DNA from 2 places in the Vibrio tapetis subsp. tapetis genome. Region 2 is predicted to be linked to the other one. Evidence: riboswitches for the same ligand, from Rfam matches in the RefSeq annotation. Region 2 holds a riboswitch; the other holds the start of a gene.
What was found. Region 2 has a riboswitch for cyclic di-GMP ahead of VTAP4600_RS07640 (TfoX/Sxy family DNA transformation protein). Riboswitches for the same ligand answer to the same signal wherever they lie in the genome.

Region 1: it holds a riboswitch for cyclic di-GMP, as region 2 does, so the genes downstream of both, gbpA (N-acetylglucosamine-binding protein GbpA) here and VTAP4600_RS07640 (TfoX/Sxy family DNA transformation protein) in region 2, are expected to answer to the same signal.

The regions. Positions count from the first base shown of each region.
Region 1 covers NZ_LT960611.1:423,343-426,760, reverse strand. The annotation lists gene VTAP4600_RS01990 (DUF3943 domain-containing protein) at 80-976, shown strand; gene VTAP4600_RS01985 (glycine cleavage system transcriptional repressor) at 1,276-1,788, shown strand; cyclic di-GMP riboswitch class I at 2,031-2,119, shown strand; gene gbpA (N-acetylglucosamine-binding protein GbpA) at 2,190-3,418, shown strand, end outside.
Region 2 covers NZ_LT960611.1:1,720,989-1,724,406, reverse strand. The annotation lists gene VTAP4600_RS07645 (TVP38/TMEM64 family protein) at 1-587, opposite strand, end outside; gene VTAP4600_RS07640 (TfoX/Sxy family DNA transformation protein) at 723-1,313, opposite strand; cyclic di-GMP riboswitch class I at 1,428-1,519, opposite strand; gene purR (HTH-type transcriptional repressor PurR) at 1,665-2,669, opposite strand; gene torD (molecular chaperone TorD) at 2,966-3,418, opposite strand, start outside.

The DNA of each region.
Region 1 (3,418 bases), 1.3 Mb from region 2:
CCATAAATCATTTGCATCTATGATTTGTTAAGCGAATAATATCTATCTTACATAGCTTGTTTTTTGATTGGAGCCGTTTGTGCACTTAAAACCTTTGACTGCGATTTTGTTGGCGTGTTCCACATCTGCACACGCAGCCAATTTAAACTTTGATTTTAATGATGATTTCTCTAGCCATACTATCGGCTACGAGGCGAAAAACTATAGCCTTATTTCCGGTATTGACTCGATTCCAGTTTCGCTTAGCTATGAAGATCACAAAAAAGAGAAGATCGAAGCCTCATCGGTACAACCTCCGCACTTGTATGCCCTTGAAGAGAAAGATTGGGAATACCTAAGAGAACAAACATACACAATCTTGGGTCTCAGTATTGCAACTGTAGGCATTATGACGGTTTTGCCTGAAAGCATCACAAAGTGGGATGCAGAAGATCGCGACCTCTCTAACCTAGGCAAAAAATGGAAAGATAATGTCTCCGCAGGCCCGGTTTGGGATCGCGATGAACATATTCTTAACTACATCATGCACCCATATTTTGGTGGTGTTTACTACACCGCAGGGCGCCACGCTGGCTTTAATGAATTTGAATCATTTTTGTACTCATTTACCATGTCTGCCGTGTTTTGGGACTTCGGCGTAGAGTCATTTGCAGAGATCCCTTCTTGGCAAGATTTGTTTATAACGCCGTTTTTCGGTGCTGTAGTGGGTGAAATGATGTTTACCGGCGAACAAAACATCATTGCTAACGGCGGCGAAGTCATGGGCTCTGAGACCATGGGCGATGTGTCGTTGTTTTTCTTAAATCCAGTTGGACATATCCACTATTGGGTAACAGATGCATGGGGTGGCGATGCCAATCTAAACTTCCGCTCACAACCGTGGACTGGGTACCAAACTGAAGCAGACAAAATCATCAACCCTTATCAGGTTTATGATCGTCAGTTCTATGGCCTAGACTTAACGATTACGTTTTAGGTGAAGGGCTAAAAGCGAAGTACTAAAAGCGAAGATTTAGATCAGGGGCGAGGTGTTAGGTTCTTATTTGAACTTATTGCTTCGCTTTTTGCTTTTCAAACCTATTACTCCGTACTTAGTTTTTAGTACTTCTCCCCAGTTCTTTGAAGTAGAAAACCGGTATATTGCAAAAAATAGACTCCTGTCAAACATTCTTTCCCTGCAACTTCTACACTGTTGTTAGTGTCGTTATTACATAAAATCATCTACTTAAGTAGGCATGACGTGCCACAACTGTTTCCTAGTAGGAGGGAATCCCTATGAACACCACATTTATTGTAAATTTTGTCGGTAAAGCGTCCCCTTCCACCATCAAGCAACTCGCAGCAGTTACGCATGAGAACGAAGGAAAATGGTTGATCAGTAAAGTGAACTTCATCGAACACCAAGTTGCAGCAGTAATTAAAATTGAACTTCCACAAGAAAATGAGCAATTGGTTAAAGATGCTTTCAGCAGTAATCCAGCTTTAATGGTTCAGTTTGCAGAAGCCGACAGCTCTGAGCACGATAAAGACAGTATTTACCACTTGCGTGTCGATGCTAACGATCGAGCAGGTATCGTTAACGAAATTACCCACGTATTAGACGGGCAAGGTGTCAACATTCTTGATATGGATTGCCATCGGGTCTTTATCGCAGGCGGCGGCGGTGTGAGCTCCAGTTTATTCAGCTCAACCATTGCGCTGCGTTTACCAGCCCAAACAGGCATCAAAGACATCACCGATGAGTTAGAGTCACTCAGTGAAGATACAAGAGTGATTATCGAGGCCTAAACACTAACTTGCGCACCCGCTTCAAAGCGGGTGCTTTATATTGGACAAAATCCGATAAACAGCCCTATTGAAGCACATTGACAACTCTCCATTCCAATGAAGATCTTCTCATTTTATTTTCCAGTTTTGGCTCTTCAGTAAACAAAACAACATTCTCTAACTGAAAATCGAGAGAAGCATTCCAGATTTTATCCGAGCCTATCGCGCAAGCTGTTTTCATTGATTACATTTCAATGGCTCAACAGCACTTCTGGCAAACTATTTGAAAGAATAGGACGCAAAGCTTCCGGTCTGTCGATATTCACGTATCTATGATAGCGGGGCCGCCACTTAATACGATTAAGTGTTTAGCGTGCCGGGGTGTCATCTTTTTTGTCAAATAAAAGGAATAAAGACAAATGATGAATCAACTCCCTCGTAAATCCATCATTGCATTGGCACTCCTTGGTGTCAGTAGCACAAGTTTTGGCCACGGTTACGTCTCATCCTACCAAGGGGGTGTTGCAGAAAGCCGTGTTGCGCTGTGTAAATTCCCAGCCAGTGATACCCAACAAAAAAACACCCATTGTGGGTCGATTCAATATGAACCCCAAAGTGTTGAAGGTCCTGATGGGTTCCCTACCACGGGCCCTGCAGATGGTAAAATCGCCAGTGCGCAATCTTCATTGGCAGCAGCTCTCGATGAACAAACCGCAAGTCGCTGGGTGAAACGTCCAATTCAATCTGGCACGCAAAACTTCGAATGGACGTTTACCGCTAACCACGTCACCAAGGATTGGAAATACTACATTACCAAGCCAAACTGGAATCCCAATCAACCGTTAGCTCGTGACTCTTTTGATTTAAACCCATTTTGCGTGGTCGAAGGCAATATGGTTCAACCACCTAAATTGGTCAGCCATCAATGCCAAGTGCCCGCTCGTGAAGGCTACCAGGTAATCTTAGCCGTATGGGATGTAGGCGATACCGCCGCGTCTTTTTACAACGTTATTGACGTTCAATTCGATGGCGATCAACCTGTGATCCCTGATTGGCAACAAGGGGGGCAAATCAATCCAAGTATGCCACTCAACGTTGGGGATTCCGTCTATACACGGGTCTTCGACCAATCAGGTGAAAACCCTGCGTACCGAACCGAATTTAAGATCGAAACAGCAGAACAAAGAGAGCCAAATAACTGGTCTCATGGGCTTGCCACCAAGATAAACCAGCAACAAACCCTGATGCAAGCGGGACAAATCAATTCCGATAACGGCTTTGATCCAACCTATGGCGTTAACCCAATTTATCTCAAAAAGGGCTCAGGGTTAACTCGTGTAGAAATTGGCTATCACATTGATACCCCAACGCCGGATCATAGCTTTTCGGTCACAGGACTAGAACCTAAATACATGATCGGAGAGCAACCAACGCAATTAGATTTAACTTTGACTGCGGAGGGAGAACTTCAAGCTGAACTCACGGTGTTTAACCACCACCGAGTGCCACTTGCTTCACATGTATCCAAGATGGCTGATGGCGAAGCTAAGAATGTTCAACTCACTTTGACCGATTCAAAACCGGGTCATCATATGTTGGTTATCGTCACTAAGGATACCGACGGCAATGTACTAGATCAGAACACTCAAGA
Region 2 (3,418 bases):
GGGGAGACAATACCGGATAAGCTTTCTATTTGAGCCAATTGCGTGCCTGCGTTGATAAATACTGCAGTGCCAGGGAGCATGCCGAGTTGGCTTACAAAATAGAATTGCAGCGTTTTTATTGGTGTTAATCCCATGACGAGGTTAATCAAGAAGAATGGAAAAACAGGGATTAAGCGTAGGCTAAATAGGTAGAATGCCCCATCTCGCTTAACCCCTTCATTAATGGTTTCTAACTTGGCGCCAAATCGATTTTGTACCCAGTCGCGTAGTAGATAGCGGCTACTCAAAAACGCCAATGTTGCGCCAAGCGTACTGGCGAAAGAAACTAAGATAAGTCCGGTGGTAAAACCAAATAGTGCGGCGCCGAGTAGGGTAATTACGGTAGCTCCGGGTACAGAGAAGGCGGTGACTAATACGTATAATGCGAAGTAACTTAACGCTGAAACAATGAAATTGTTTTCAATAAACTCACCTAAAGCAACTTGTTGGGCTTTAGCGTTTTCAAGCGTTAGGTGTGGACCAAAATTGATCGCCAATACCACGATTACAGCGATGAAGACTATCCCTAAAATGATCTTCTTGTTCATATTTACGTCCTGTTTAGAAAAGTTGTATAAATCTTAATAAGTATGACAGAGGAAATAGGATAAAACTTTCATTTGATACAAAAAAAACCGCGAGCTTGTCAGTTCGCGGTTTTTTGTTGTTCATATTATGTCGACCTAATTTAGCTGATCGATGAGCTCGTCTCTGCGTTGTTTCGGGATGACTGACCAGTGTGTGCCGTTAATAGCGCCTTCAAGCGCCCACAATAGCTCGAATCCAACATCTCCGGTGTGCGTTTGGCTAATTGCTTGATAAGCTTTAGCTGCACCGTGAGTGCGTAAATCGTCGGCACTATTGATTCCGGCTTTCTTAAGCATTCTTTCAGTACCTAAACGCAGGTTAGGTAAATCTTTTAAACGAGTTGGTTTCACCTCGGCTTGCTTGAGCTTTTCGGTATTTGCAACCGTGAGAGCCTTAAGTGCAATATCGAGGATATCTTGAGGCGTTTCCCACATCTGAAAAGGTAATGCAAAATACTTGGTAACGACGGGAAAACCACGCTTTTTATAGACATAAGGCTGAAGACCTTGTTGCTTAAATGTCAGCGCATTGGCTGCATCAGCCCTTATGTGAAGAGTATCGTTTACGACCAAAGCAAACATAGTATTGTCTGCAAAGACACCAAAGCCACCAAACATAGAGCGAGATTTTATCTTCCCTAAAGTCTCAAATAGCTTAAGTGAGTTTTTTAATATCGGTTTATCCATGCTAATAATCTCGGTTTAGAAACAACGTCACCAAAATCAGGTCCGAGAAGTGAGCAAAACTATGCGAGTGTTATATAAGCCACAAGGTAGCTATATAAATTTTGCATATTTGCCATCGGCGACCCCACTACCATACCAATAATACATATTGATTTAGGCCGGAAGTTTTGCGTCCTACTTTTTCAAGTAGTTTGCCCTGTGCGTGACAATAAAATCATAGTGAAAAATCGGAACAAACATCACAATTGAGGTTTCTTAATGTGACATTGGTTCAAATAAGAGTGCCTACAATATGAAACAGCCCTCGCATATGAAGCAAGGGCCATTAAATATGAATTAATCTGCTATTTGCTAGATTAATCTTTTGACGGATTGACGTTCAACAATCTCGGGGTGCATTTCAAACACTCGTTTGTCATGTTCTTTATCTTTAATGCGTTCAAGCAAGATCTCAAAAGCTGTTTTACCAACACGACGTTTAGGTTGGTGTACCGTGGTGAGTGGCGGTGAAAAGTAACCAGAGACTTCAATATTATCGTAACCAATAACAGAGATATCGTCAGGAACGCTCAGGCCTTTTTCTTGAAGACGACTTAAGAGTCCAAGAGCCATGGTGTCATTGAAGCAAAAAACCGCGGTTGGGCGTTGTGCCATAGCAATGATTTTATCCGCTGCGACAACCGCCATATCACATTCGAAATTACCTTCAATGATGTGATCTTCTTGGAACTCAATGTTTGCTTCGGCTAGAGCGCGTTTATAACCGGCTATACGCTCGATGCAGGCGAGTTTGTCTAAGTGGCCACTTAAACAAGCGATGTCTGTGTGTCCGTGATCAATTAGGTATTTCGTTGCTAGATACCCACCTTCTTCAGAGTTATCGATGATCTTATCTGCATGAGAGCTTTCAGGGCCCCAGTCCATGATTACTTTTGGAATGTCAGCGTGAGAATCAAGCATTCCACGAAGTTCTTCCGTTAAATCTGAACACATGACTAATATGCCGTCTACACGTTTCTCAGCGAGCATACGGATATAATCTCGTTGCTTTTCGTAGATACCACCAGTATTACACAGAATCAAAGTGTAGCCTTGACGGTAGCAGTAGCTCTCAACACCGTCGACAACTTCGGCGAAAAATGGGTTGGTAGACTGAGTTACTAGCATGCCGATCGTACGGGTCGTATTACACTTAAGGCTGCGTGCGACAGCGCTTGGGGCATAATTTAGTTCTTCTACTGCTTTGTTTACTCGCTCTTGCGTTGCTTCAGCAACAAAACGAGTTTTATTAATTACATGTGAAACCGTAGTAGTCGATACACCGGCAATACGCGCAACATCTTTAATCGTGGCCATAAAAATTTCCTGTCGAGTCAGCACCGTATGAGTATTAGTTTAATGGAGGGCTGACCAAATATAATTAATGCAAAAAATAAAACCGCTCAATATAGGCGGTTTTCATGGAACTGGCGTGTTTTCATATTTTATCGTTTGCGATCACAATTTTAGACCGATTCAAACACTCTGACAACGTTATTTGTTTCAAAACGACGATGTATTCATTAAAACAGTGAATTCAGGAATGAAAAATGATAACGAGAGATGACCAAAATGAAGGGAGAGGGCCGTATTTTCGACCCTCTAGATGTCTTTTACTGCTCGCCTGAAATGTATTCACAATCAAGCTTAAGGAAGGCAAGCAACAGCTGTGCTACTGCGGCATAAAACCCAAATTCATCGAATTGGCGGCATTTTGCGTTAAATGATGGAACCCAAGTCAGCATGTGTTGTTCGATAAATTGTTTTTGTTCCAGTAAAGCCAACTCAAAGTCGTTTTCATTGTCGATTTCGTTAGAACGCACGATTAGGTTACCAAGGAAGTCGAGCTCTAATGCGAGATGATCGGCAGGTTCATTAAAGCCTTCTTGCTTGGTAATGTTTTTGTCTTTCATCAGTTGCTCCATTGCCAGAGCAGGTTTACCGTTTAACAAACCTTCAGTGCCAATATACAAGGAGGCATAAGGGAGTGCCGCATTTTTGGCGGTAGCTAAGAACAAACCACAAAAGTCGGCGGACAGTTCTAGTTGAACATCGGCACGGTCTTG